2 regions of the Suilimivivens aceti genome follow, and region 1 is predicted to be linked to the other one. Evidence: a T-box and tRNA genes for the amino acid it is inferred to sense, from the RefSeq annotation. Region 1 holds a T-box; the other holds one or more tRNA genes.

Region 1 (24,428 bases):
CTGATGCTTGGCGGATCAGCAACGGATAGTAATGTACCCCTTGTAGAAGATGGCTTCCGGAAGGTCATGGGGGCACACAATGTGACGATTCTGGACTCCATGCACGCAGAAGGGTGGAAGGCAGAGCTGGCATCAGCATACCTGGATGATCATATGGAGCTTGTGACGGAAACAGATGCCATTATGTGCGGTAATGATGACCTGGCAAGCAAGGTAGTACATAATCTTAAGGAAAAACGGATGGCAGGAGACATTCTTGTGGTAGGACAGGATGCGGATCTGGAGGCCTGTCAGCGTATAGTGGAGGGAACCCAGGTCATGACAGTATACAAGCCGGTAGAAAAGCTTGCCCAGAAGGCTGCAGAATGTGCAGTGAAGCTGGCAAAAGGAGAAGAACTGGAGGGAACCGTGTCAATGAATGACGGAACCTATGAGATCCCCTATATCGGACTGGAGCCGATCAGTGTGAATGAGGACAATATGAATGAGGTGATCATAGGGAGCGGCTTTCATCTGAAGGAGGATGTTTATTTAAATGTACCGGGGAAAATGCCGGAATAAGAGGGATGATATGCTGCGACGATAAAAACAGAACAGGATTAAATTTGGAAAAGGACTGTGACGAGCACAAAAAAATGCTAGCACAGTCCTTTTTGACACCATGAGGGAATCAAAAAAATACAGAAAGTCATAATTTTGTCCTGCTTCCTCTATGGTATGATCCTACTGTAAACAAAATCTACAAAGTAATAGGGAGGTAAAATTTCTATGAAGAAAAAATTACTGAGCGTACTTCTTACCACAGCAATGGTAGCTTCCATGCTGGTAGGATGCGGATCATCACAGGGGGCAGCAGAAAGTACGAGTACAAGCACAGATACGCAGGAGGCAGCACCGGCAGAGGATGCATCATCTGAGACCACTGATGCGGCAGCAGACACAGCAGCAGACACAGCAGCCGGCGGCGGAAAAGTTGGTGTGGCAATGCCTACCAAGGATCTTCAGAGATGGAATCAGGATGGCTCCAATATGGAAGCTCAGCTGAAGGAAGCCGGATATGAGGTAGATCTCCAGTATGCATCAAATGATATTCCGACCCAGGTATCTCAGATCGAGAACATGATCAACTCAGGCTGTGAGCTTCTGGTAATCGCTTCTATCGATGGTGATTCCCTTGGAACCGTTCTTGAGCAGGCAAAGGAAAAGAATATTCCGGTTATCGCTTATGACCGTCTGATCATGAACTCTGATGCTGTTACATATTATGCTACATTTGATAACTACATGGTAGGAACCAAGCAGGGTGAATACATCAAGGAAAAGCTTGATCTTGACAATGCAGACGGACCCTTCAATATTGAGCTTGTAACAGGTGATCCTGGTGATAACAATGCAAGATTCTTCTTCGGTGGTGCTATGGATGTGCTTCAGCCCTACATCGATGCAGGCAAGCTTGTTGTTAAGTCCGGTCAGACAGATTTCGAAACAGTTGCAACAGCAAACTGGTCAACAGAAACAGCACAGTCCAGAATGGATGCTATCATTTCTGCAAACTATGCAGATGGAACCAAGCTTGATGCAGTTCTCTGCTCCAATGACTCTACAGCACTTGGTGTTACCAACTCACTGGAAGCAAACTACACAGGTGAGTGGCCGATCATTACCGGTCAGGACTGTGATATCGCAAACGTAAAGAATATGATCGCTGGCAAACAGTCTATGTCTATCTTCAAGGATACACGTACACTGGCATCCAAGGTAGTAGAAATGGTAGATGCAGTTATGAAGGGCGGAGAGGCACCTGTTAACGATACAGAGACCTATGATAACGGTACTGGTGTAATTCCTTCTTACCTGTGCGAGCCTGTATTCGCAGATGCAAGCAACTACAAGGAGCTGCTTGTTGATTCCGGATACTACACAGAAGCTGATTTACAGTAAAATAATTGGCAGGATGATTATGGCAGGTGGGTTCTTGCCCGCCTGCCAGTTTTATATCGGAAAATGAAGGGAGTTGCCGGAGGCAGATTCCCGGGAGAAGGTATTTTAATTCTATAAATAATTTTATAAATTGATTAGATCATGCGGAAACAGTAAGACTTGGGAGGGATACAGTTGGCAAAAATATTACTGGAAATGAAAAATATTACCAAGACATTCCCTGGCGTAAAGGCGCTTGACAATGTAAATCTGCAAGTGGAGGAAGGTGAAATCCACGCACTGGTAGGAGAAAATGGTGCTGGAAAATCCACACTTATGAATGTACTGAGTGGAATATACCCTTATGGAACCTATGAAGGGGATATTATTTACGATGGTGAGGTCTGTAAATTCAATACCATTAAGGACAGTGAGGAAAAGGGGATTGTTATTATCCATCAGGAGCTGGCCCTGATTCCTTATATGACAATTGGGGAAAATATGTTCCTCGGAAATGAACGGGGACATAAATATAAAATTAACTGGAACGAGACCAATGCACGGGCGGCAGAACTGCTTAAGACGGTAGGACTCCATGAAGGTCCGCAGACATTGATCAAGGATATCGGAGTAGGAAAGCAGCAGCTGGTAGAAATCGCAAAGGCACTGGCCAAGAATGCAAAGCTGCTGATCCTGGATGAGCCTACTGCATCTTTAAATGAGACAGATTCCAAAGCACTTCTGGATCTGATGCTTCAGCTGAAGGAGCAGGGAATGACATCCATCATCATTTCCCATAAGCTGAATGAGGTTTCTTATGTGGCTGACAAGATCACAGTGATCCGGGACGGTTCTACGATAGAAACACTGGATAAGAAGGTGGATGAGATCTCAGAGGGACGGATCATTAAGGGAATGGTAGGACGTGAGATCTCCGACCGTTTCCCGAAGAGAGAGCCGCATATTGGTGATATCCGGATGGAGGTAAAGCACTGGAATGTATATCATCCGCTGTATTCAGAACGGAAGGTGGTGGATGATGTCAGCCTCAATGTGAGAAGGGGAGAGGTTGTAGGAATCTCAGGACTGATGGGCGCAGGAAGAACAGAGCTTGCCATGAGTCTGTTTGGAAAGAGCTATGGAGATAACATCAGTGGAGAATTATATATCAATGGAAAGGAAGTCCATCTGAACAACGTACAGGAAGCGATCAAGAACAAGCTTGCCTATGTTACGGAGGACAGAAAGGGAAATGGTCTGATCCTGAGCAACCCGATCAAGATCAATACCACACTTTCCAATCTGGATGCAGTCAGCAGCCATACTGTGATCGATAAGGATAAAGAATATAATGTGGCGGTTGACTACAAAGAAAAACTGAAAACAAAATGTCCGACGGTAGAACAGAATGTTGGAAACCTGAGCGGTGGCAATCAGCAGAAAGTACTTCTTGCAAAATGGATGTTTGCAGATCCTGATATTCTGATACTGGATGAACCGACAAGAGGAATTGACGTTGGTGCAAAATATGAGATCTATTGCATCATCAATCATCTGGTGGCAGAAGGAAAATCCGTCATTATGATTTCTTCAGAGCTTCCGGAGATTCTGGGCATGTGCGACAGGATCTATATTATGAACGAAGGGAAAATGGTTGGAGAGCTGGCAGGAAGTGAGGCAACACAGGAACTGATCATGTCTCATATTCTTGGCACAGCAGGAAAGGAGCAAACAGCATGAGTAAAATAAAATCTGTGGATTTTGTTAAAAAATATACAATGATAATCGTACTGATCATAGTAACAGCATTCTTTGCCTGGAGAACAGGAGGAGCAATTCTGCTGCCTATGAATGTCAGCAGTCTGATCTCCCAGAATGCCTATGTATTTATCCTGGCAACCGGTATGCTGCTCTGTATCCTGACAGGCGGTAACATTGATCTTTCTGTTGGTTCCGTTGTCTGCTTCGTCGGTGCGATCGGTGCCATGCTGATGGTAAACATGAAGATGAACATGTGGCTGGCTATCCTGATCATGTTTGTTGTAGGAACACTGATCGGTGCATTCCAGGGCTTCTGGATCGCCTATGTCAGGATCCCTCCCTTTATTGTAACACTGGCCGGCATGCTTGCCTTCCGTGGCCTAAGCAATGTTGTACTGGATGGTATGACAGTATCCATTAAGGACTGTACAACCTTTGTAAATCTGTTTGGCGGCGGTGCTGACTGCTACATACCGGATTTCTTCGGAAGTGGTTCCCTGAATATGACCTGTATCTTTGCCGGTGTTCTGGCAGCAGCGATCTATATTTTTATCCAGATCAAGGGAAGAATGGATAAGGTAAAGAAGGGCTATGAGGTAGAGGGTCTTACTTCTACTATCGTGAAAATGGTGATCATCACAGTTGTCATTCTCGCCTTTACCTACAGACTGGCACAGCATAAGGGTATTCCGAGCGTCCTGATCTGGGTACTGATCGTTATCATGGTGTATGGTTATATTACCTCCAATACAACAGTGGGACGTTACTTCTATGCAGTAGGAGGAAATGAGAAGGCGACAAAGCTTTCTGGTATCAATACAAATAAGGTTTATTTCCTGGCATATATGAACATGGGCTTTTTAGCAGCTCTTGCCGGAATGGTAACAATCGCACGTATGACATCCGCACAGCCCACTTATGGACAGAACTATGAAATGGATGCAATCGGCTCCTGCTTTATCGGCGGTGCCTCTGCATATGGCGGAACAGGAACAGTTCCCGGTGTTATTGTTGGTGCGGTGCTGATGGGTGTGATCAACCTTGGTATGTCTCTGATGGGTGTGGACCAGAATATGCAGAAGGTAGTAAAGGGGCTTGTACTTCTGGCAGCAGTTATCTTCGATGTAGTATCCAAACGTGGTGGAAAATTAATTGCCAAAAATTAATTTCTGCATATCTAATCAAAGAGGGCCGGGTGCATATGCACTTTATGGCCCTTTTTGGATATGAATACGGCAGCGATATTGCGCATATTTACAGGAGGAAATAATTGTGAGGAAAAGGGAAAAAAAGGAAAAGAAAATACGAAAAACGAGGAAAAAGCGGGGGATCGGACTGGAAATGAAGATCATGCTGCTGATTCTTCTGTTTGCAGCTGCAGCCTTTGGCTGTATTTTTATCCTGGTAAATAAGCTGCAGTCAATAACTAATGTCAGCAATGAGATCGTAACAAAGCAGGTGACAGAGCAGGAGCAGATATCTGAGCTTTCCAGAGAATTTACCTATATTAACGGGCAGGTACTGACGCACGTCATGACGACCAATAATGTGACCATGGAGGAGCTGAAGACAAAGATCCTGGCAGAAATGGAGCAGATGGATACACAGATGGATGCATTTTCAAAATGTCTTTCTGAAAATGACCAGAGAAGGGATGCGTTCCAGTCTGCGTACGATGTGTATGCGAAGTACAAGAGAACAGTAGAAAGTCTGCTGGAAACCAGTGCAGCGAACAAGACGCAGGCATATGTATCGGCTACCTCCAATCTGCCGATGTTTAACGAGAGTATAGAAGCCTGCATGGATGAAATGCTTGAGATCACGGAGACACAGATGGATATTGCCCATGCGGGCATGGAAGAGAGGGCAGAAAGTGTACCCGGAATTGTTGCGGTGGCGTCACTGATCCTTGCCCTGACAATGCTGCTGATCATGATCGGGATCAAGCTCTGGGTGATCAATCCTGTAAAGGGCGCTACAAAGCAGGTAGATGAACTGGTGGAAGGGATCCGGAATAATGAAGGGGATATCACCAGACGGATCCGGGTAAGGTCACGGGATGAAATTGGCAGACTTTCCATGGCGATCAATGATCTGGTTTCCCAGATGCAGGAAATTATCGAAGCACTCCAAAACGGATGCAGAAGGATGCAGGAGACACAGACAGGTATTTCCGCATGCGTGGAAAAGGTAAATGAAAGTGCGGCGAACACGACACAGAATCTGACAAGGCTTTCCGGAGGAATGGAAAAGGTATCCGGAGCCGTACAGGAGGTAAAGGAGGATACGCTGCTTCTTGGACAGACTGTGGAGGGAATGAAGCAGGTTGCAGAAGAAGGCAGCAGCTATGCGGCTGGTATTAAGGGAAAAGCAGGAGAAATGAAGGAGGTGGCTCTGGCAAGCAAGAAGGAGGCCACAAGTATGCTTTCCGAGATCAATGCGGCGGTGAACAGCTCGATCGAAAGCAGTCAGCAGATCCATAAGATAACCAAGCTGACAGGGGATATCCTCGGAATTGCCGGCACAACAAATCTGCTGGCACTGAATGCCTCCATAGAGGCAGCAAGAGCTGGAGAGGCAGGAAAGGGATTTGCTGTTGTAGCAGAGGAGATCAGAAATCTGGCGGACAGTTCAAGAGAATCGGCAAACCATATCAAGGAGATCAGCGACAGGGTAGTAGAGAGTGTACAGGAGCTTTCCGATAATGCGACAAGGCTGCTTAACTTTGTCAATACAAAGGTGCTTGCTGATTATGATACACTGGAGGATACAGGGAAAAATTATCATGAAGCGGCAGATCATGTAGATGAAATGATGTCAGATGTAAAAGAGCAGATCGGCAGGATACAGGAAAGTCTGCAGCATGTCAATACAGCAAATGACAGTATAGAAAAGACCGTAAATGACAGTAACGGAATGCTTTCTGTGGTTTGGGAAAATAATCACGGAATGGAAGAAGAAATGAAGGATATCTCTTCTTCCATTGAAGATATGTCAGGAGTAGTGGAACAGCTTCAGGACAGTATCCGGTGCTTTAAATGATGCCTGCAAACAGGGAGGCACCGATCACAGTCATGATACCGGAGACTACGATTGAAAGACTGCTGATGGCACCCTCTACCTCGCCAAGCTCCATTGCCTTGGCTGTGCCGATGGCGTGAGAGGCGCTGCCAAGTGCCACACCCTTTGCCACGGGTTCTGTGATACGGAAGATTTTTAAGATGGTTTCTCCGATCACATTACCAAGGACACCGGTGATGATGATGACAGCGGCAGTGATAGAAACGTAACCGCCCAGCTCTTCTGATATGCCGATACCGATGGCGGTAGTGATGGACTTGGGAAGCAGGGTTACATATTCCTCATGGGAAAGCCCAAAGAGCAGAACCAGTGCAAGGACACAGAGAAGGCTTGTAAGTACACCGGAGGCAATACCGGCCAAGATAGCCTTCCAGTTCTTTTTCAGCACAGCAAGCTGATCATACAGGGGAATTGCCAGAGCAACAGTAGCCGGTGTCAGCAGGTAGCTCAGATATTTGGCACCTTCATTGTAGGTGTTATAATCAATATGACACAGCAGCAGTACACCAATAGTGATCACGATGGAGATCAGCAGAGGGTTGAAAACACCGAGATGAAAGCGCTGCTTTAAAAGCATACCAATGCCGTAAGCAAGAAGGCTTACCACAACACCAAAAAAGACGGAGGTTTCAATGAATGTACTCATGAGTTGGAATCTCCTTTCTTTATGCTTTTTTTAGAATTGTTAATGATCTTTTGCGTGACAAGGCCGGAAACCGCCATTACAATAATGGTAGACACGATGATCACGATTATGTACGGAAGGAGTGACGGTTTTATGACTGACCAGGACTCCATCAGACCAACGGCAGCAGGAATGAACATGACAGGCATGATCTCGATCAGGAAGATGCCAGTTTCTCTTACTTCTTCTGCGGCGAATACCCTGAAATGCAGACAGAGCAGCATCAGTAGGATGCCATAAATGCTTGCAGGAACCGGCAGCGGGATCAGATAATGCAGGATCTCACCAAGGAAGGATACCAGCAGGATAATAACGAACTGTTTTAAGTACTTCACGGGATTAAACTCCTTTTTTCTTCATGATAGATTGGTATGGCGCCCAGGAGCTCCCGGTACACCAGCGATTATTGTAGCACCGGGATTTTGTACGGACAAGAGTGAATATCAACAAAAAGAAACAGATGCAGGAGGCAGGAAATGTCACAGGTAACCAAAAAGGCACTGGCAGCAGCACTAAAGGATCAGCTTCTGAAAAAGCCCCTTCATAAGATCACGATCAATGATATCACAGAGGAATGTGGGATCAACCGCATGACCTTTTATTATCATTTTAAGGATATTTATGACCTTGTGGAGTGGACCTGCGTGGAGGATGCCGTAAGAGCCCTGGAAGGGAATAAAACCTATGATACCTGGCAGCAGGGATTTTATAATATCTTTGAGGCGATATTACAGAATAAGCCATTTATTATGAATGTGTACCACTCTGTAAGCAGGGAGCAGGTAGAAAATTATCTGTATCATATGACATACGGACTGCTGATCGGTGTGGTGGAAGAGCGGGCTGAGGGACTTAACGTAGGAGAAGAGGAAAAGAAATTTATTGCGGACTTCTATAAATATGCATTTGTAGGGATCATGCTGAACTGGATCAAAAATGATATGAAGGAGGATCCGAGGGATATTATCGATAAGCTGAGTGTGCTCATAAGTGGTGATATCACAAGGGCACTGAAAAAATATGCGAGTTAAATGAATTTTTGTTGTACTCAAAAAATGTTTGTGCCATAATAGAGAAAATTGTGTGTAAGATTATTATGGGACAAATGATATGGAATACTTCGAAGAGAGTTTTTTTGTTGACGTAAGGGAAAAAATGTTCAGGCCTCTGGTGATTACCGGAGGCATTGCCAATCTGTGTGGCTTTATCTGCAATATTTTTCTGTATGGCATGACCGGACCGTCTGTTGTCTGTGGTCTCTGCTTTCTGACGATCGTGCTGATTGGGATCACCGGCTGTACCGGTGGAAGGGCTGATCTTGCAGGAGCGGGAATCGTTTTAATCATTTCCTGGTTTGAATTTCCTTTTTTATATTATGTATATGGAAGTACGATCCTTCCTTATTTTGTGATGGCGATGGTGGCAGTGGCAGTATTTCTGCCAAGAAGGCATCTATGGTTTTATTTTGCTGCCACACTTCTGATAGACAGTACTGTGGTTCTGGTATGCAGGGAAAGGGTGTACGGTATTGTGACGAGAGGTGCAGATAGTCTGGCACTTGCCATACTCTGTTCTCTTGTGATAGCATCCTTCAGTGTTTTCTGCGTACTGAAAGCACTGATCGAAAGATATGAATCACAGAAAACGGACATCCTGGAAATGGGGAAAAAACTGGAGCAGGCTGCCAACCATGATGGACTGACAGGGTTATACAACAGAAGATATCTGGTCAGGTATCTGACAGAGCTGATCCGGCATACAGAGAAGGAGTTCCTGATATCCCTGATCGATATTGATGACTTCAAGCATCTGAATGATACCTATGGGCATGCCTATGGAGACCAGGTGCTGACTGAGCTGGCAGGCTTTATGCAGGAGGAGATCGAGGGAAAGGGTATTGCTTCACGGTTTGGCGGAGAGGAATTTCTGCTCGTTTTTGAAGATGGAGATGTATCAGGAGCGTTTGAAAGTCTGTGCCGTATACAGGAAAGACTGAAGGCTTTCGGGCAGGAGTCAAAGGGGCAGGAGATCACCTTCAGCGGTGGTGTGGAGAGCCACCGGGAAGAGATGCCGCTTGATAAGCTGTTTACTGCAGTGGATGAAAAGCTGTATCAGGCAAAGAATAGTGGAAAAAGGCAGATCATCGGATAGAGTACAGGATAAGGATGGAGAGAAGCTATGAGTGAAAAAATAGAATTCTGGGATATTTATGACAGCAATAAGAAGCTGACAGGACATACTATGAAGCGGAATGACTGGATCCTTCAGGATGGGGAATATCATCTGACCGTACTTGGTGTTGTCAGAAGAAGGGACGGGAAATTCCTGATCACAAGAAGAGTCATGACTAAGGCATGGGCGCCTGGCTGGTGGGAGGTATCCGGTGGTGGTGTAATGGCCGGAGAAAGCTCAGAGGAAGCAGTGAAAAGAGAAGTACAGGAAGAAACCGGACTTGATGTGGAAAAGTTTGACAGAGAGTATCTGTTTACCTACCACAGGGAAAACCCGGGTAAGGGAGATAATTATTTTGTGGATGTGTACCGCTTTACCGGTGACTTTACAGAGGAAGATGTGACTCCGCAGCCGGAAGAGACCCTTGGCTTCAGACTGGCAACACCAGATGAAATCAGGGCTCTTGCAGCGGAGGGGATCTTCCTTCACTATGACAGTATCAGGGCAGCCTTCGAGGACTGAGGTTATTCTTTCTTTTTCTCCGGGATCCTTGCGACAAGTGCGGTGACGCCCATGATCAGAAGGATGGAAACGAAGATGCCAAGCAGGCCAAGACCTGCGATTTTCAGTGCGATAATAAGATTTGCCGTCATCATAAATCTCCTTTTCTTCTATAATATATGTGATGCTTACAGGTAAGCAGAAACCAGGGTGATCATCAGACCGCCTGCGATGGCAGATGCGATCTGACCGGAAACATTGGCACCGGCAGCATGCATGATCAGGATATTTTGAGGATTCTCAGAAAGAGCCAGCTTCTGTACTACTCTTGAGGACATGGGAAAGGCAGAAATGCCAGCCGCACCAACCATGGGATTGATCTTTTCCTTCAGGAACAGGTTCAGGAATTTGGCAAACAGGACACCGCCAATGGTATCGAAAATAAAGGCAAAGAGTCCGATCGCCATGATCAGCAGGGTATCGGTTCTGACGAAGCTTTCCGCCTGCATACTGAAGGAAATAGTGATGCCAAGAAACAGGGTGATCAGATTGGCAAGGGTATTCTGTGCAGTCTCGGACATGGTGCCAAGGACGCCGCATTCCCGGATCAGATTGCCGAACATGAGGAAGCCGACAAGGGAAACACTGGTCGGGGCGATGAGCCCGACAATAAACGTAACAACGATAGGAAACGCAATACGCACTCTTTTGGAAACGGATGAGGCCTGATAGTTCATGGTCATGGTCCGTTCTTTTTTGGTAGTGACAAGCCGGATGGCAAAGGGCTGGATGATAGGAACCAACGCCATATAGGAATAAGCAGCCACAGCAATGGCACCGATATAGTTAGAGTGCAGGATCTGCGAAACCAGTATGGAGGTAGGACCGTCAGCAGCACCGATAATAGAGATGGAGGCGGCATCCTTTAAGTCAAAGCCAAGGAGCGTAGCCAGGATCAGTGCAGCAAAAATACCGAACTGGGCAGCAGCACCATACAGGAACAGGGCTGGCTTTGAAAGAAGAGGTCCAAAGTCGATCATGGCACCAATACCGATAAAAAGAAGGATCGGCAGTGCTTCCGAAGCTTCAATCCCGATGTGGAACAGCCATTCTACAATGCCCTGTGTTTCACCAACACCGCTGACGACCTGATTCAGTGCGCTGCTGAAGGGAAGGTTGACCAGAATGGCACCAAATCCCATGGGAAGCAGGAGAGATGGTTCGTATTCTTTTTTGATGGCGAGATAAATCAGAAGCAGGCCGATCAGGTACATGACAAGCTGCTTCCAGGTGATGGCTAATAAGCCGGAAATCAGAAAATCCATAATAGTATCCTTTCTCTTGATCGTGATATTAAGGGGTTACCAGGGTATAAAAAAAGACCCTTATTACAGAGTGTTCCCTGTAATAAAAGTCTTACCATTTCAATTTCAGGCGGGTTGTCAAACCGTGATGACGCCTGGAAATCCACCGAAGTGCCGGCTACTCCCTTTTGTATGATGATATCATAACGGTTTCCTGTGGCTGTGTCAACAGTTTTTGAGAGTGCATTTTTCGTGGCATTTTTCCGGGGGATTAGAAATTGACAAAATGGCTATTCTACCTTATGATATAGGAAGCATAAAAGGAAACAATGAGAAAAGCGATGACGAAGAGAAGTAGTATGAGAATTCACTTCCAGAGAGCCGGCACAGGTGGGAGCCCGGCAGCAGAGCTCATATGAATAACACTTCCGAGCTGCAGACTGAAAGCCGTACCTGTTTTGCTGAGGGTGATTTCCAGAAGGCTGATATGATATTTTACAGGAACTCACAGAAAGTATTCAGAAGGGTTGGAGAGTAGGAACGCCGGCAGCTGGCCGTAATTCAGTTTAAGTGACTGCAGATGCAGTAAATCAGGTGGTACCGCGGATCATGATTCGTCCTGAATTGATGAACTTCAATTCGGGGTGTTTTTATTTTATGGCAGAAAGGCAGCCCGGTGAAGTGCTTATCCTGTTAAGCAGGGTCATGAAAAAGAAAAGAAAGAGGAGAAAGAAATGGAATTATCAACACTGTATCGTGAAAGAACACTGGACAGGCTTTCCGAAGATGATATCGGTAAGGTTCTGAAGGTAGCCGGCTGGGTAGAGAATATCCGTGACCATGGTGGTGTGTCCTTCATTGATTTAAGAGACATGTACGGCGTACTGCAGATCGTTATGAGGAATACCGACCTGCTGAAGGGAATCAGTAAGGAAGACTGTGTGACGATCACGGGAGAGGTAGAGAAGAGAGATGAGGAAACCTACAATCCAAAGATCCCTACAGGAACGATTGAACTGGAGGCACACTCTATCGAAATCCTCGGTAAGGTTTACAAGCCGCTGCCGTTTGAGATCGCAGCCTCCAAGGAGATCAGAGAGGACTTACGTCTGAAATACCGTTACCTTGACTTGAGAAACAGAAAGGTTTTGGATAACATGATCTTCCGTTCCGAGGTGATCGCATTCCTGCGCCAGAAGATGACGGAGATGGGATTTATGGAAATGCAGACCCCCATTCTGTGTGCTTCTTCTCCGGAAGGCGCAAGAGACTACATCGTTCCGTCAAGACATTACAAGGGTAAGTTCTATGCACTGCCTCAGGCACCCCAGCAGTATAAGCAGCTCCTGATGGTATCCGGAATTGATAAGTACTTCCAGATCGCACCCTGCTTCCGCGATGAGGATGCAAGAGCAGACCGTTCTCCCGGAGAATTCTACCAGCTTGATTTCGAGATGAGCTTTGCTACCCAGGAGGATGTATTCCGGGTAGGTGAGGAGGTTCTGACAGCCACCTTTGAAAAATTCGCACCGAAGGGCTTCCAGGTTACACAGGCACCTTATCCGGTTATCAGTTATAAACAGGCCATGCTGGAGTTCGGCTCCGATAAGCCTGATCTTCGGAACCCGCTGAGAATTATTGATTTGTCCGAATTCTTTGACCGCTGTACCTTCAAGCCGTTCCAGAACAAGACAGTAAGAGCTATTAAGATCCACGGACATCAGTCCAAGGGCTTCCATGAAAAGATGCTGAAGTTTGCTACCGGAATCGGCATGGGAGGACTTGGCTATCTGGAGGTACAGGAGGATCTGTCCTATAAAGGGCCGATCGACAAGTTTATCCCGGATGATATGAAGGTAGAGCTCCGTGAAAAAGCAGGGCTTGAAGCAGAAGATACCATCTTCTTTATCGCAGATAAGGAAGAGCGGGCAGCAGGCTATGCCGGACAGATCCGTAATGAGCTTGGTGCCAGACTGGACCTTTATGAGAAGAACGCATACCGTTTCTGCTTTGTCAATGACTTCCCGATGTTTGAGCTGGATGAGGAGACGAAGAAGATCGGATTTACCCATAATCCCTTCTCCATGCCGCAGGGAGGACTGGATGCACTTTTAAATAAGGATCCGCTGGAAATACTGGCATATCAGTACGATATTGTCTGCAATGGAGTAGAGCTTTCTTCCGGAGCAGTCCGTAACCACAGCATTGACATCATGGTCAAGGCCTTTGAGATCGCAGGCTATGATGAAGAAGTACTGAAGCAGAAGTTTGGAGCACTCTATCAGGCATTCCAGTTTGGTGCACCGCCGCATGCAGGCATGGCACCCGGGGTAGACCGGATGATCATGCTTCTGCGCAATGAGGAGAATATCCGGGAGATCATTGCCTTCCCGATGAGTGGTACAGCACAGGACCTGATGTGTGGGGCACCGAATGAGGTAACGGAGCAGCAGCTTCGCGAGGTTCATATTAAGGTAAGAGCGTAGGACTCAAAAGTGAGGAATCATAATGAAATCACGCAGTGATATAAAAATATTTATTGTAGGAGGAGGCGAGATTGGCCGTTCGCTTGCCGGACAGCTTTCCAGGGATGGATATGAACTGACCCTGATCGACAGAAACCAGGATGTGGTAAAGAGCCTGAGCAACAGCTTTGATATTATCTGCTTTGAAGGTAATGGCGCTTCCTATACCACACTGCAGGAGCTTTCCGCAGGCAAGGCAGATATCTGGATTGCCGTGACAGAGTCCGATGAACTGAATATACTAAGCTGTATGACAGCCCATATGATGGGAGCCAAGCATACCATTGCCCGTATCAGGGACGTGGATTATGCAAGGCAGAATCATTTTTACAAGGATAAGCTGGGGCTTTCCATGATCATTAACCCGGAGCTGGCAACGGCTCTGGAGATCTTCCGGCTGCTTCGTTTCCCGCTGGCAACCCGTGTGGAAACCTTTGCAAGAGGCAGAGCGGAGCTTGTCCAGATCAATGTCCGGAATGAAAGCCCGCTGATCGGCCATTCCCTGATCGAGATGAACCAGGATATGGGGATCAACCTGCTGATCTGTGCGATCGTCCGGGACGGGGAGGCCTTTGTGCCAAAAGGAAATACGGTGATCAGCAGAGGGGATATCCTGTATATGACAGGTGCTGCGGATGAATTCCGTAAATCCTTCAAAAAGATCAAGCTTCCGGTAAAGCCGCTGCAGTCCGTTATGATCGCAGGAGGCGGACGGATAGCTTATTATCTGGCAGAGGCAGTGCTGGAGCAGGGGGCGAAGGTAACCCTGATCGAGAAAAATAAGGTGATGGCAACAGAGCTTTCTGAAGCCGTGGAAGGGATCAACGTGGTATGCGATGATGCGCTTGCCTATTTTGATTCCATGTCCCAGTCGGATATCGAGAATACAGACGCATTTATTACGATCACAGATAATGATGAATATAATCTGGTGGCAGCCATGTATGGGGAGTCCCAGGGTATCAGCAAGGTGATTTCCAGGATCGCAGCCAAATCAAGGCTTAAGGTGCTGCCGGAGGGGAGCAAGATCTGTACGATCTCAAGAGAGGATGTTGCAGCGGATAGAATTCTTGGCTACAGCAGATCTCTTCTGAATGCAGAGGATAATGATGCGGTGGAATCTCTGTACCGTCTGATGGATGGCAGACTGGAGATCATCGAGTTTAAGGTGGATGACAGGGATCTGAACCTGAATACCCCACTGAAGGATCTGAGAATGAAACAGAATATGCTGATCGGCTGTATTATCCGTGATTTCCGGATCATCATTCCCAGGGGTGATGATGTGATCCTTCCAGGAGATACGGTACTGGTAGCTGTCATTGACAGACAGATCGCAAGACTGGAAGACATATTTGCTTCCTAGGAGCAGAGAAATGAATAAAAGAAAAATAGTCAGTTTTATTGGAAGAATCATATTGATTGAAGCGGCTCTCATGGTACTGCCGCTTCTTGTTGCCTTGTATTATGGAGATGGAGATGCATGGGTTTTTGCTGTTACGATCCTGGCGGCACTGATCCCAGGGGTACTTATGGCAAGAGTCAGGCAGTCGGACAGAAGACTCAGCAGCAGGGATGGATACTTTATCGTGGCGGCGACCTGGATCATCATTTCCCTGATCGGTGCCATGCCGCTGTATATGGCAGGGGGATTCCGTTCCTACTGGAGTGCCCTGTTTGAGATCGCATCCGGTTTCAGCACCACAGGCGCTTCTGTGCTGGCGCAGCCGGAGCTCCTTGGACATGGCGTTCTGTTCTGGAGAAGCTTTACCCATTGGATCGGTGGTATGGGTGTCCTGGTATTTGTAATGATGGTCATGCCTATGGAAAATGACAATTCCATGCATCTTGTACGTGCAGAGGTGCCGGGACCTACTGCAGGCAAGCTGGTGCCGAGAATGCGGACTACATCTATGATCCTGTATGGTATATATGCAGCCATGACGATGATACTGCTTGTTTTGCTCCTGCTTGGGGGAATGCCGTTATTTGATAGCTTCTGTATAGCCTTTGGAACAGCAGGAACCGGTGGATTTGCAGTGTCGTCAGCGGGCGTGGCCGGTTATCACAGTGCTTATATTGAGATCCTGCTTGGAATTTTTATGCTGTTATTTGGCGTAAACTTTAATGTATACCATCTTCTGCTTCTCGGCAAGGTAAAGGATGCACTGAAATCGGAAGAGGTAAAAGCTTATCTTGGAATTGTAATTACAGCCACTGTATTGATTTCTATCAATACCTTCAGCCGGGTGACAGGACTTGGAACAACAGTCAGGAATGCATTTTTTCAGGTGGCTAGTATTATGACCACATCCGGTTTTGCCACGGTGGACTTTAATTTCTGGCCTGAATTTTCCAAGCATACGCTTGTACTTCTAATGATTATCGGTGCCTGTGCCGGATCTACCGGAGGTGGCTTCAAGGTATCAAGACTGATCATCCTGTTAAAGGCCATGATGGCAGAGGTAAGGCATATCATTACGCCGAAGGCGATCAATCCCGTGAGGATTGATGGTAAGCCTATTGATAAGGAAACACTGAATTCCATCAGGATCTACGCAGCAGCTTATCTGATCCTGATCTGTCTGTTTACCTGGATCCTTTCCCTGGATGGCAAGGATCTGACGACCAATGTGACAGCAGTGCTGTCCTGCTTTAACAATATAGGACCGGGACTTGGCGGTGTAGGTCCCATGAATAACTTCGGGATTTACTCTGACTGGGCACAGGTACTGCTATCCCTTTGTATGCTGACAGGAAGACTTGAGATATTCCCTATGCTGCTTCTGTTTGGAAGATCCATGCATACCAGATAGAAAAGGCAGAAAAAAAGCCCATGGGATTGCTATTTTCCCGCAAATGTGCTATGATTTCTTTATTGTGATTATGTTATAAATTTAACAAATAAAAATAAGAGGTGTGAACAAATGAGCAAGAATTTTGATGATTTATTGTCCAAGGTGTCAGAGTGCAGTAAGAAGATTCTGTCCGTTGCAGTGGCACAGGATAAGGCTGTGCTGGAGGCAGTTAAGGCTGCAAAGGAGCGTGGTATTGCAGATGCGATTCTGGTTGGTAATGAAGCAGAGATCCGTGAGATCGGAGCCTCCCTTTCCATGAATATGGATGAATATGAAATCATCAATGAGCCTGATGTAGTAGAGGCTTCCTTAAAGGCAGTTTCTCTTGTACACGATGGCAGGGCAGATATGTATATGAAGGGTCTTCTGGATTCCAAGACTTTCTTAAAGAGCGTGCTGAACAAGGAAGTCGGGCTTCGTACCGGACAGCCTCTTTCCCATGTGTGTGTATTTGAGATTCCCGGGATCGACCGTCTGCTTTTCTTTACAGATGTTGCATTTATGCCTTACCCCACATTAGAGGATAAGAAGTTTATCATTAAGTATACTGTAGAGGTAGCAAAGGCCTGCGGCGTAGAGTGTCCGAAGGTAGCTCCCCTTGCAGCGGTAGAAGTAGTAAATCCCAAGATGCCTGTTACCGTAGAGGCGGCAGAGCTGACAAGAATGAACGAGGAAGGCGAGATCAAGGACTGTATCGTAGACGGACCGCTTTCTCTTGATATTGCCATTGACAGGGCAGCAGCAGAAGAAAAGGGAGCCATGGATCGTAAGATCACAGGCGATGCCGATATCCTTCTTTTCCCCGATATCCATGCAGGAAATCTGGTATATAAGGCAATCGTTCATCTTGTAAAGGTAAAGAATGGCTGTATCCTGACAGGAACCAAGGCTCCTGTTATCCTGACATCCCGTTCTGACACATTTGAAACCAAGGTAAATTCCATTGCACTTGCTGCAGTGGTAGCAGAAGAAATGAAAAAGAATCAGTAGGAGGTAATCATGTCAGTTAAGAGCTTAATCATCAATCCGGGTTCTACTTCCACCAAGATCGGTGTATTCGAAGATGAGACCCTGTTATTTGAAGAAACCCTTCGTCATTCTACCGAAGAGATCGCACAGTATGCGTCTATCGTAGACCAGAAGGATTTCCGTAAGCAGATCATTCTTGACCTGCTGAAGGAGAAGGACTTTGATATCAGATCCCTGCAGGTAATTGTAGGCCGTGGTGGTATGTTAAAGCCAATCCCGGGTGGCACCTATGCAGTCAGTGATGATCTGCTTCATGACCTGAAGATCGGTAAGCAGGGACAGCATGCATCCAATCTTGGCGGCATTCTGGCAAGAGAGATCGGGGACGAAATCGGTGTTCCTTCCTATATCGTTGACCCTGTCGTAGTAGATGAGCTGATGCCTATCGCAAGATATTCAGGTGTACCGGAGCTTCCAAGAACGAGCGTGTTCCATGCCCTGAACCAGAAGGCTGTAGCCAAGAGATATGCGAAGGAGAAGGGCGTTTCCTATGAATCCCTGAATCTGATCGTAGTACATATGGGCGGTGGTGTTTCTGTAGGCGCCCATGAAAAGGGACGTGTCATTGATGTATTCAATGCCCTTGATGGAGACGGTGCTTTCTCACCTGAGAGAGCCGGAGCAGTTCCTTCAGGCGCACTGATCAGGATGTGCTTCTCAGGTGAATATACCGAGAAGGAAGTTTACAAGAAGATCGTTGGCGGCGGCGGATTCAATGCATATCTTGGAACCAATGATATGCGTGATGTTGCCAAGATGATCGATGAAGGTGATACACATGCTGATGAGGTAAGAGAGGCATTTATCCTTCAGGTCTGCAAGAATATTGGTTCCATGTCCTGCGTATTAAAAGGCAAGGTAGATGCGATCATCGTTACCGGTGGCATTGCTTACAATAAGGCAGTGGTTGACAAGATGGAAGAGAGAGCCGGATTTATTGCTCCATTCACCGTATATCCCGGAGAAGATGAGCTGCTTGCCCTGGCACAGGGTGCGCTCCGTGTATTAAACGGCGAAGAAAAGGCAATGGAATATTAATCCGTTCCGTAGCAGGAAAACAGGAAAATACAGAGGACACAGTGGTCTAAGCTGTGTCTTCTTTTTTACGAATAAACGGAAGAACAGGAGGAAAGAGAATAAATGCTTTTATTTACATGTGATTATCTGGAGGGAGCCCATGAGAAGATCCTGCAAAGGCTTGCAGAAACCAATCTGGAAAAGATGCCGGGATATGAGAACGATCCTTACTGTATCAGCGCTGCTGAGAAGATCAGGGCAGCCTGTGAATGTCCGGAAGGAAGCGTATTCTTTACTGTAGGAGGGACACAGACCAATGCAGTAGTGATCTCTACGATGCTGCAAAGCTGTGAGGGAGTGCTGGCAGCGGATACCGGTCATGTGAATGTGCATGAAGCGGGTGCTATTGAATACACAGGGCATAAGGTGCTGTCACTTCCTGCATATGAGGGGAAGATGAAAGCACCTGACCTGAAGGATTACCTGGTGAATTTTTATAAGGATCCCTCCCATGAGCATATGGTGATCCCGGGAATGGTATATCTGTCTTATCCCACAGAATATGGAACCCTGTATACGAAAAAGGAACTGACGGATATTTATGCGGTGTGCAGGGAATATCAGATTCCTCTTTATGTAGATGGGGCAAGGCTCGGTTACGGACTGATGAGCGCGGCAGCCGATCTGACCCTGCCGGAGCTTGCCAGACTCTGCGATGTCTTTTATATAGGGGGTACCAAGGTTGGGGCACTTTGCGGAGAGGCAGTCGTATTTCCAAAGGGGAATGAGCCGAAGTACTTTATTACAAAGATCAAACAGCGTGGTGCCATGCTGGCCAAGGGAAGACTGCTTGGCGTACAGTTTGATACCTTATTTACGGACGGACTTTATTTTAAGATCAGTGCACATGCCATCGGCATGGCAGAGATGCTGAAAAGGGAACTGAAGGATATGGGCTATACCTTTTATCTGGATTCCCCGACCAATCAGCAGTTTCTTGTGCTGACTGATCAGGAGGCAGATACACTGACAGCAAAGGGGGCAGGCTATGATCTCTTTGCCAGAGTAGATGAAAACCATGTGGTCTGCCGCTTCTGTACAAGCTGGGCAACCAGAGAAGAGGATATGAGGGAGCTATTGCAGATCCTGAAGGAATGCAGGCTGGCTTCCATAAGCTGAAAAAGAAAAATCGAAGTGGATCAGCCTTTGACACAGATTGACAGAAAATTGTATACTGGTATAAAATGAGTTAAACAACAGAGGGGAAAAGGAGAATCTGATAAGATGAGTGATAAGAATAACATTCCTTACAAAATTTATTTGGAAGAAAATGAAATGCCAGACAGCTGGTATAACGTGCGGGCGGATATGAAGAATAAGCCGGCGCCATTATTAAATCCAGGCACGCAAAAGCCCCTGACATTTGAAGAGATGAGAGGAATCTTCTGCGATGAGCTTTGCAAACAGGAGCTGGATGACACCACTCCCTATTTTAAAATTCCGGATGAAATCCGTAAGTTTTACAGAATGTACCGTCCTTCACCGCTTGTCAGAGCCTACTGTCTGGAGGAAAAGCTGCAGACACCGGCAAAGATTTATTATAAGTTCGAAGGAAATAATACCAGTGGAAGCCATAAGCTGAATTCAGCCATTGCGCAGGCTTATTATGCCAAGAAGCAGGGACTTAAGGGTGTGACTACAGAGACCGGAGCCGGTCAGTGGGGAACAGCGCTTTCCATGGCCTGTGCCTATCTGGATCTTGACTGTAATGTATATATGGTAAAGTGCTCTTATGAACAGAAGCCCTTCCGAAGAGAGGTTATGAGAACCTACGGGGCGAAGGTGACACCTTCTCCTTCAGAAACAACAGAGGTAGGAAGAAAGATCCTGAGGGAATTCCCCGGAACAACAGGCAGTCTTGGATGTGCAATCTCTGAGGCAGTAGAAGCAGCAATCTCCAAAGAGGGTTACCGTTATGTATTGGGATCTGTACTGAACCAGGTACTGCTTCACCAGACAGTGATCGGTCTGGAGGCCAAGGCGGCTATGGATAAATATGGAATCAAACCGGATATGATCATTGGATGTGCTGGTGGAGGATCAAACCTTGGTGGGCTGATCTCTCCTTTTGCAGGTGAAATGCTAAGAGGTGAGGCAGATTATGATATTGTCGCAGTGGAACCGGCCTCCTGCCCAAGCCTTACGAGAGGAAAATTTGTATATGATTTCTGTGATACAGGAAAGGTATGTCCTCTGGCGAAAATGTACACACTGGGAAGCGGCTTTATCCCGGCACCGAATCATGCAGGCGGACTCCGCTATCATGGCATGAGCTCTATCCTGTCACAGCTTTATCATGATGGATACATGAGAGCCATGAGTGTGGAGCAGACAGCGGTATTTAAGGCAGCAGAGCAGTTCGCAAGAGTAGAAGGCATCCTTCCTGCACCGGAAAGCTCCCATGCGATCAAGGTGGCGATCGATGAAGCACTGAAATGCAAGGAGACCGGAGAAGAGAAAACAATCCTCTTTGGACTTACCGGAACAGGTTACTTTGATATGATGGCTTATGAACGCTTCAATAATGGAGAGATGGTGGATTATATTCCGACAGATGAGGAGCTGGCAAAGGGATTTGCCGGGATTCCGAAGTTCCCTGGGAATGAGTTTTAAATCAGAATGATAAAGAGCAGTCCGGCAGATTATCTGCCGGACTGGATCGCACTGCGGCAAAAGGGTAGATGTCACTTAAAGCGACCCAACGCAGGCGGAGAATCCTGCAAGCAGGATTTTTCTTACAGGATCATAAATTTTTAAGTCTGGATAATTCTGCCTGCAGAGCAGCAATAGTGGCAGCGCTTTTGGAGAGAAGAGAGTCCTTTTCAGCGAGGGCGGAGTCTTTTTCAGCGATCAGAGACTCTTTTTCAGCAATAGTAGCATTCATTTCAGCAATAACAGCCGTGTTCTCTGCAATTGTGGCATTCTGTACATCCACTTCCTTCTGCAGTTCATCGATCATATATCTGACAGTATTCCTGTCCATTTCCCGTAATTCCTCAGAAAAGAAACCCATAATATTCTCCACATTCCGGCACATCTGATAGAGTGTCTCATACATTGGCTTGAACTGTGGGAAGCTGGTGATAAGCCGGATAATTTCATCCGGGTCATCTATAGATAGAAATATCATCCAGGCTTCCAACAATGTAGTTACCTTTTTATTGTGCATTTTTGAACGGAAAATGTCAAGACTTATAAAAATATAATCCTGCAGAAGATCCATGGAAAGTCCGGAATCGAAGGATACTTTGGAACGGTGGATCCAATGGTCAGGACATTTCTTTAATTCATCCGGGCTTTTTTCGTATAGAACAATCAGATAAACCTTGCTGATGTTGCGGTAGGAGAAAGTGTCCCTGCCGGTAACGGAATCTATGGAGCGTTGTCTTACCCGTTTATACTGGCGCAGGAGCATATCTGAGGAATAGCAGGCACACCTTGCTCCAGGAAAAGCGTAACCAATTTTCTGGACTTCGATATTTGCAAGAGAGCCGTCCTCAAGTTCAACGATAATGTCTGTGATCAGCAGGGAGCTTTCGTCAGAAAGTCTGGTGGAATCATTGGGAAGCACCTCTTTGATTCTGACCTTGCGGTTTAGCAGGGCGGTCAGGAAGGATTCCAGTCTGGCAGGGTCATACTCCGGGTTCATGACCTCCTTGAAGAAGGAGTCATACAGAACCTTGATGCCTCTGGCACCGGAGCAGAAATCGAGGAATTCCTTCTGCTGTAGGACAGTCCAGCTTTCAAAAAGCTGCTGCATTCTTGGATTTGTGTAGATTCGCTGGAGAATTTCTTCTCTGCTCTGGATCATTGGAAAATAAGATTTTAGTAGATTTGTGGCCATAGACAGCCCTCCTTATGTGAAATAGACGTGTGTTTTTGCATGCAGAATAGACGAGACCATGGTGGTCTGAAAACTGTTGCTATTATATCCAAAAACAAAAGTGAATAGTTACATCATGCAGACCTGTTCTGAAAACATTCGGCGAAGTGCCATAAGATAAAAATAATAGAATCAACATGATCTTCCTGAAATCCCGGAAACGGGTGGGAATGAAGCAAGTATAACACAGGTGATGGCAGGGAGCAAGTGTAAAGATGGCAAATTTCCTGTTATGAGTATAAATTTTATAAAAATTTCAGGAATCCTTATGAGTTCTTCACAGAGTGGCAGTTGAATAAACGAAAGGAATCTGTTACAATAAAAATTGCAGTTTTTTGCCTCAGTGAGAGGAAAACTTTTCCGGTCAGGATGAGAGAGGGCAGGATTTACCGTTTTCACAGGATCGGAGAGAAAGGCAATGGTACAGATATGAATTTTGTGCAGAAGATTTTTGGCACCCATAGTGAAAGAGAACTGAAGAGGATAGAGCCGATTGTACAGGCGATTGAAGATCTCCGCCCTTCCATGCAGGCTCTTTCTGATGAAGAATTAAAAGGAAAAACAGAAGAATTTAAAAAGAGACTTGCTGCAGGAGAAACATTGGATGATATTCTTCCAGAGGCATATGCAACGGTCAGGGAAGCTGCGAAGCGTGTCCTTAATATGGAGCATTTCCGTGTTCAGCTGATCGGTGGTATTATCCTGCATCAGGGACGTATTGCCGAGATGAAGACCGGTGAAGGTAAGACACTGGTATCTACGCTTCCTGCTTACCTGAACGCGCTGGAAGGAAAAGGTGTTCATGTTGTTACTGTGAACGACTACCTGGCAAAGCGTGATGCGGAATGGATGGGAGAGGTACATAAATTCCTTGGACTCAGCGTAGGTGTTGTATTGAACAGCATGAAGCAGGATGAAAGAAAAGCAGCTTATGCCTGTGATATTACTTATGTGACAAACAATGAGCTTGGCTTTGACTATCTGCGTGATAATATGGTCATTTATAAGGAACAGCTTGTTCTTCGTGAACTGAATTATGCGATCATTGATGAGGTTGACTCCGTCCTGATCGATGAAGCAAGAACACCCCTTATCATTTCCGGACAGAGCGGCAAGTCAACCAAGCTTTATGAGGTCTGTGATATCCTCGCCAGGCAGATGCAGCGTGGTGAAGATATGGAAGACCTGTCCAAGATGGATGCCATCATGGGCATTGAAAGAGAAGAGACGGGCGACTTTATTGTCAATGAAAAGGACAAGATCGTGAACCTGACAGCCCAGGGTGTTGCCAAGGTAGAGCGTTTCTTCCAGATCGAGAACCTGGCTGATCCGGAAAATATAGAGATCCAGCATAATATCAATCTGGCACTGCGTGCCAACAACCTGATGTTCCGTGACCAGGACTACGTGGTCAAGGATGATCAGGTACTGATCGTTGATGAATTTACCGGTCGTATCATGCCGGGGCGTCGTTATTCTGACGGTCTCCATCAGGCGATTGAAGCCAAGGAGCATGTAAAGGTCAAGAGAGAAAGCAAGACACTGGCGACCATTACCTTCCAGAACTTCTTTAACAAGTTCCATAAGAAGGCAGGTATGACCGGTACTGCCCTGACAGAAGAGAAGGAGTTC
Region 2 (6,750 bases), on a different contig from region 1:
TGCCAGTAAGGTGATGTACGGGAGTCAGACTGCACGAGATAAGTTGGGCAGTCAAAAGGGAAAGAGCCCAGACCTGCAGCTAAGGTCCCAAAGTGCGTGTTAAGTGGAAAAGGATGTGGGATTTCAAAGACAACTAGGATGTTGGCTCAGAAGCAGCCACACATTCAAAGAGTGCGTAATAGCTCACTAGTCGAGAGGTCCTGCGCCGAAAATGTCCGGGGCTGAAACACGACACCGAAGCTCAGGAATCGTCGTAAGATGATTGGTAGAGGAGCATTGTTAATGCGGCGAAGCTGTACCGGAAGGAGCAGTGGAGCATTAAGAAGAGAGAATGCCGGAATGAGTAGCGAGATGGAGGTGGGAATCCTCCAGGCCGAATATCCAAGGATTCCGGGGTAAAGCTGATCTGCCCCGGGTAAGTCGGGGCCTAAGGCGAGGCAGAGATGCGTAGCCGATGGACAACAGGTGGAGATTCCTGTACTGCGTAGTAACAGAACTGTGGGGACGCATGTGTGAAATCCGAGCCGGGAAAGGAGAGCCCGGCCCAAGCATGGGAGGAGTCATGAAGGAAAAACCGCATGGCAATCCAAACATGTGACGGGGACCGAACTAAAGTAGGGAAGAGGATGGGACATGTGCCAAGAAAAGCCGCTATTGTTTGCTGCGTACCCGTACCGTAAACCGACACAGGTGGATGAGGAGAGAATCCTAAGGCCGGCGGGAGAAGCATTGTTAAGGAACTCGGCAAAATGACCCCGTAACTTCGGGAGAAGGGGTGCCTGCGAGAGCAGGCCGCAGAGAATAGGCTCAAGCAACTGTTTAGCAAAAACACAGGTCTATGCAAAACCGAAAGGTGAGGTATATGGGCTGACGCCTGCCCGGTGCTGGAAGGTTAAGAGGAGGAGTCAGGAAACGAAGCTCCGAATTCAAGCCCCAGTAAACGGCGGCCGTAACTATAACGGTCCTAAGGTAGCGAAATTCCTTGTCGGGTAAGTTCCGACCCGCACGAAAGGCGTAATGATTTGAGCGCTGTCTCGACAATGCACCCGGTGAAATTGAAGTACCAGTGAAGATGCTGGTTACCTGCGCCAGGACGGAAAGACCCCATGGAGCTTTACTCCAGCTTGATACTGGGATTCGATGCTGAATGTACAGGATAGGTGGGAGGCTAAGAAGCAGTGACGCCAGTTGCTGCGGAGCCGCTGTTGGGATACCACCCTTTGAGTATTGGATTTCTAACCTGCGCCAGTGAAACCTGGCGGGGGACAATGTCTGGCGGGGAGTTTGACTGGGGCGGTCGCCTCCGAAAGGGTATCGGAGGCGCTCAAAGGTTCCCTCAGAATGGTTGGAAACCATTCGAAGAGTGCAAAGGCAGAAGGGAGCTTGACTGCGACACCGACGGGTGGAGCAGGTAGGAAACTAGGACTTAGTGATCCGGTGGTATTAAGTGGGAATGCCATCGCTCAACGGATAAAAGCTACCCTGGGGATAACAGGCTGATCACTCCCAAGAGTTCACATCGACGGAGTGGTTTGGCACCTCGATGTCGGCTCATCGCATCCTGGGGCTGTAGCAGGTCCCAAGGGTTGGGCTGTTCGCCCATTAAAGCGGTACGCGAGCTGGGTTCAGAACGTCGTGAGACAGTTCGGTCCCTATCCGGCGCAGGCGGAGGATATTTAAGAGGAGCTGTCCTTAGTACGAGAGGACCGGGATGGACGGACCGCTGGTGTACCTGTTGGCTTGCCAGAGCCATGGCAGGGTAGCCAAGTCCGGCAGGGATAAACGCTGAAGGCATCTAAGCGTGAAGCCCCCCTCAAGATGAGATATCCCATGACAGAAGTCAGTAAGACCCCTTAGAGAGTATGAGGTAGATAGGCTTAAGGTGTAAGTGCAGTAATGCATTCAGCTGATAAGTACTAATCGGTCGAGGGCTTATCCAGGAATTGCGGAAAGATATGAGATTTGATGTTCGGTTTTGAAGGTATGAAAACCTTTTAGAGTAATCCTCGATAGCTCAATGGTAGAGCACTCGGCTGTTAACCGAGTTGTTGTAGGTTCGAGCCCTACTCGGGGAGTTTAAGGTGTGAAGCCTTAAGGAAACAGCGGAGCTGTTTAAAAAAGGAAAAGAAGGCTCCATGGTCAAGCGGTTAAGACATCGCCCTTTCACGGCGGTAACACGGGTTCGATTCCCGTTGGAGTCATTCAGATAGTTTTTATTGTAGACCCGTAAGGGTATACGGACCTTTAGCTCAGTTGGTTAGAGCAACCGGCTCATAACCGGTCGGTCCTGGGTTCGAGTCCCCGAAGGTCCATTTTATTTTATATAACAGGTTTTAAATGCGATATGGCCTGGTGGCTCAGCTGGTTAGAGCGCCGCCCTGTCACGGCGGAGGTCGTGGGTTCGAACCCCATCCGGGTCGCTTACAGAGGATTTTCCTCAGTGAATTATAATATGGGATCTTAGCTCAGCTGGGAGAGCATCTGCCTTACAAGCAGAGGGTCATAGGTTCGAGCCCTATAGGTCCCACGAATCAATTTTATATTGATTATGCTGGTGTGGCGGAATAGGCAGACGCAAGGGACTTAAAATCCCTCGGGAGCAATCCCGTGCCGGTTCAAGTCCGGCCACCAGCAGTATAAAGAGTTACCGGTATAGATGCGTCTGGCGCAAAGTCAGGCGCATCAACCGTTTCTGGGCTGTTTCGAGCCCGGATTTCTTCTTTTGAACCATAGATTTTTATGGAGGTTTCGGAGCAACTGACCGGATTTGAACTGGAGGATCTCATGTCTTGGACAGTTTCCAACCTCCAGTGCCCTTTTAGAGAGGACTTTTTTCTCCAAAAAAGCGGCATCATCGCAGAAAGAGAATCACAAATATTTGGGTGTCGTTTTGTCGGTTTTGACGGGCCGAAAAAGCGGAGCCCTTTTTCAATTTCTAAAAGGCGCTGGAGTATATGACCGCGATGGAAGCCGCCCCGCAACTCAAAGCCAGCGGGCTGGATGGCGACTACCGCAACCTCGCTGACTTTGGCGGCACGGTGCTGGCAGGTGCTTCGAGCAAATACGGCGTTCAATTCGTCACATGGGATTGGGACTATGACCGCACAGGCGTGGTACACGGGCACTACTTCATGGAGAACTACGATGCTGCCAAGCAGGATTTCACCGCACGCTCTGGGCTTATCCAAAAGGAGCAGCTTTTCAGCCCGGAGCAGCTGACTGAGATTTACCGATGCTGCACCAACTCTGTGAATGAGGACTTCTTTGAGCTTACGGATAAGAAGGTGGAGCTGATCCACAGCGTCCAGCAACAGATTGAGATATGTGTGCCGGATCTGGACGAGCGCGTCCGTCAGCAGGAGGACGCATTGGAACGAGCCTCGCAGGAGCAGACAATGTAATACAACATGGCAAAGGCCGGTCAAGCAGTTCTCAGTAACCCCAGCCACCCGGAATACGGTGTGGCGACTATCCCATGCCGTCTGTTTTATGCCTCAACGACCAGGGCGGCAGCGTGATGGATTCCCGGACGGCTGGACGGACATCCCAAACGCATCGGACTCCGCCCGCTACAAAGCCCTCGGTAACAGCGTGGCGATACCCTGCGTGGAGTTTATCATGTCGCGGATCGCCGCCGCGCTTTTATGAAGCACAGCGTTGACAACAGGGGGTTAAGTCGGGGTATAATATCCTTGAAAGATGAGGTGACAGACATGGATAATAGGGAGCAGCTAAGGCGCATCACGGAACTGACAGAGCAGATCGCCGGACTGCCGAAGGGGTATCTTTCCAAAAAAACCATCGGCGGAAAGGTCTATTACTATCACCAGTGGTCGGAAAACGGCGTCAAGCAGAGCCGCTATCTGCACGACAGTGAGATCGCGCCGCTGGCAGATAAAATCGAAAAGCGCAAGGAACTGCTGGCGCAGCTGCGCATATTGAAATCACAGAAAAGCAGACGAAATGAGGCGACAGGTATGAAATGCACCTTTATGCATAAACGAACCCCCGTGGCAGAGCTCGAGCTGGACGATGTGACCGGCTTTATACAAAAAATTGGCAGTGTCTACGCACCGGAGCATCTGCCTATCGGCATTCCTGTGCGAAACGAAATCGCCGACCGTGCGGCGTTTAACGACTGGTGGCGGGATCGCTCTATTCCGGCAAGCCGTAGCGGTGTGCCGGAAGCACTGGAATCGTTGGGGGTGGCAGACACCAAAATACTGCTCGTCCGCTGCTACGGGCTGAGCCTATCGGATCAGTACTGGATCTGCCCGGAAGGCGCGGAGCTTCGGTGGGAGGACATCAACTTTTTCCAAAATGATTTCTCGGAGGACATTGGAGATGTGCTGTTCGGAGAACGAAAGAAGAAGGACACGCTCAATTTCAGCTCCCCCGACAGTACATCGGACGGCAATCTGAAAAAGCGGTGGAAGATCATCGATGGGAAGCGGTGCCTGATCAAGGGCGGCAGCAACCCGTTCCGTCAGCAGCCGTTCAACGAGGCAATCGCCTCCGGCATCATGGAGCGGCTCGGCATTCCTCATGTATCGTATACAGTCATCTGGAGTAAGGATGCACCCTACTCGGTCTGTGAGGATTTTGTTACGGAGAATACGGAGTTGATCCCGGCGTGGAGGCTGCTGCAGGCGAAAAAGCAGAAGAACAGCACCTCCCGATACCGGCATCTATTGGAGTGCTGCGAGCTGCTCGGCATCGGGAACATTACGCCGTTTTTAGACCGGATGCTGGTGCTGGACTATATTATTGCAAACGAGGATCGCCACTTCAATAACTTTGGGGCACTGCGAAACGCGGAAACGCTAGAATGGCTCGGTATGGCTCCGATCTATGACAGCGGCTCCTCCCTTGGCTATGATAAGATGCCCGGTCAGATGCGCTCGGAAAAGGATGTGGTCTGCAAGCCCTTCAAAAACCACCACGCCGAGCAGCTGAAGCTGGTGACCGATTTTGATTGGATCGACTTTGATCGCCTCTCCGATGTAGACGAGCTGATCTCCGGCGTACTGTCTTGTGAGGAAGCTGCCGACTATATCGATGAGGGACGTATCCATGCGATCACGGAAAGCGTGCGGCGCCGGATTGGTCATCTGCAGGAGCTTGCGATGACGCAGGCGCCACGGCAGCTCGATACCACCGAGGACGATGTCCGAGAAGAAGTTGCCGCGGATTACGCACCGAAAATGGAACTGTAATGCAAATACAGCGTAAGAGCAATGGATCAGCCGCTTTGCGAATCGCAGGGCGACTGATCTTTTCATCCCCTTGCCTGTTGGCTGCGGGCGGCTTCGTGATAGAGTCGCTCCGTACCGGTACCTTCAAGCGTTTTTCCGAAACCAAAGTGATGGTTTTGAGCGTGAGTGTCACAGAAGAACAACACGCATTCCATATTGTCTGGAAGCAGGAGAGCTGCTATTACTGCTCAGAGTTTGTCGGAGAGCTTCTCACAAAAAGTCGGGTTGACGGCACGGAACAGTTACGTTCCTCTATCATACAGCCGATGCAGTTCCTTAGAATGCCGCACACACTGCTCTACTGCGGAAAGCTTCGCGAATATGTGTGCGATCCCTGTTCCGAGGACATATGTGAGGATATAATGAACCGCACAGTGCATAGGAGACTGCCATAACAGCAGACAAGAGAGCGCGTGATCGAGTATCTGCAAAGATGTTTTTGATCTGCCGATGTGGCTTCTGCTTTTTGCAGTCATAATGGATAGTCATCCTGGACATGTTGACCACAGGGGGTGTGTTCCTCATACACAAGGCCTGCGGTCATTGGATATCTCCGGGGGCTTTGGGACCGGCCGTGTGTACCTGCTTACTGTGCCCGGTTCCTTTTCCCATGCGGCTCTATTACGAAGGAGATTAAAAAACAGCGGCACAGAGAGTTTGCTCTGTGCCGCTGTATGCTTTATACATTGTATAAACCCCTTACATACTATCTGCTCTTTTGTCCTGTCGGAGTGAGCGGCAGACGATATACCCTGCCGGAGCGATCATGATCAGAATAAAAATGCTGATCAGTTCATTCACTTCGGATGGTGCAAAGCCCTGCAGCATAGTAATGAGGTTGTTTGCAAAATGCACGAGGATAGGAAACAGCAGGTTCCTTTTCTTCTCGTAAAGGATTCCCGCGGCAATGCCCATAAGGGTGGCATAGATAGCCTGCACGATATTCAGGTGATAAACACCGAAGAGTACAGATGATATTAGAATCGAGGCCCAAGCGGGACTGAATTTTCGCATGGAACGAAGCACAATGCCGCGGAATAGAATTTCTTCTACAACAGGTGCAGCAATCACCGCGATCATAAATGTTCCAAATGCATTTCCACCGGCAATATTTTCAGCACCGGCATTCATTGCCTCAACGCTTTTTTGAAGCGAGGGAAACTGTTCTGCCAGCATGATCCAAAGACCGGAGATTCCGCAAATGCCAAATCCCACGACCAGACTGCCGAGCACGTCTTTAAAATTTGTCATTGTGTGCAGTTCGCTTACCTCTTTCCTCCAAAGCAGTTTATAGAGCATGAAGAACACGAGGATAAGAACAGAGTAGATCAAAATCTCGCCCCAATATGAGTATTTCATAAATTGCTGCGGTGGGATATGAAAAACATCCAAAACGAGCCTTTCCACAAGGAAATACAACAGATTGGACAGCAAAAAATGCAGTGCGATTGCAAGAATAGGGATAGCGAAATATCTTTTTTTCATCATATGGTCA

Evidence for each region. A T-box is a leader RNA that pairs with one kind of tRNA and senses whether it is charged. The one in region 1 lies ahead of aspS (aspartate--tRNA ligase), so its partner is inferred to be a tRNA-Asp.
Region 2: it encodes a tRNA-Asp, which carries the amino acid that the T-box ahead of aspS (aspartate--tRNA ligase) is inferred to sense. The anticodon was not compared.

Annotation. Positions count from the first base shown of each region.
Region 1 is NZ_JAOQKJ010000001.1:14,440-38,867, reverse strand. Features, by position in the region: gene OCV77_RS00170 (sugar ABC transporter substrate-binding protein) at 1-561, shown strand, start outside; gene chvE (multiple monosaccharide ABC transporter substrate-binding protein) at 769-1,941, shown strand; gene mmsA (multiple monosaccharide ABC transporter ATP-binding protein) at 2,116-3,660, shown strand; gene mmsB (multiple monosaccharide ABC transporter permease) at 3,657-4,847, shown strand; gene OCV77_RS00150 (methyl-accepting chemotaxis protein) at 4,954-6,723, shown strand; gene OCV77_RS00145 (LrgB family protein) at 6,716-7,408, opposite strand; gene OCV77_RS00140 (CidA/LrgA family protein) at 7,405-7,782, opposite strand; gene OCV77_RS00135 (TetR/AcrR family transcriptional regulator) at 7,924-8,478, shown strand; gene OCV77_RS00130 (GGDEF domain-containing protein) at 8,558-9,598, shown strand; gene OCV77_RS00125 (NUDIX hydrolase) at 9,638-10,141, shown strand; gene OCV77_RS00120 (hypothetical protein) at 10,144-10,272, opposite strand; gene OCV77_RS00115 (sodium ion-translocating decarboxylase subunit beta) at 10,309-11,445, opposite strand; T-box leader at 11,757-12,049, shown strand; gene aspS (aspartate--tRNA ligase) at 12,159-13,910, shown strand; gene trkA (Trk system potassium transporter TrkA) at 13,933-15,315, shown strand; gene OCV77_RS00100 (TrkH family potassium uptake protein) at 15,326-16,765, shown strand; gene ptb (phosphate butyryltransferase) at 16,877-17,797, shown strand; gene buk (butyrate kinase) at 17,807-18,874, shown strand; gene OCV77_RS00085 (threonine aldolase family protein) at 18,977-20,032, shown strand; gene OCV77_RS00080 (TrpB-like pyridoxal phosphate-dependent enzyme) at 20,138-21,526, shown strand; gene OCV77_RS00075 (PD-(D/E)XK nuclease family transposase) at 21,657-22,757, opposite strand; gene secA (preprotein translocase subunit SecA) at 23,226-24,428, shown strand, end outside.
Region 2 is NZ_JAOQKJ010000003.1:293,803-300,552, reverse strand. Features, by position in the region: rRNA gene OCV77_RS04995 (23S ribosomal RNA) at 1-1,940, shown strand, start outside; tRNA gene OCV77_RS04990 (tRNA-Asn) at 2,004-2,075, shown strand; tRNA gene OCV77_RS04985 (tRNA-Glu) at 2,130-2,201, shown strand; tRNA gene OCV77_RS04980 (tRNA-Ile) at 2,239-2,312, shown strand; tRNA gene OCV77_RS04975 (tRNA-Asp) at 2,347-2,420, shown strand; tRNA gene OCV77_RS04970 (tRNA-Val) at 2,455-2,527, shown strand; tRNA gene OCV77_RS04965 (tRNA-Leu) at 2,551-2,634, shown strand; gene OCV77_RS04960 (hypothetical protein) at 2,955-3,401, shown strand; partial or broken gene OCV77_RS16630 (DNA cytosine methyltransferase) at 3,520-3,648, shown strand; gene OCV77_RS04950 (DUF6788 family protein) at 3,714-5,216, shown strand; gene OCV77_RS04945 (CPBP family intramembrane glutamic endopeptidase) at 5,955-6,743, opposite strand.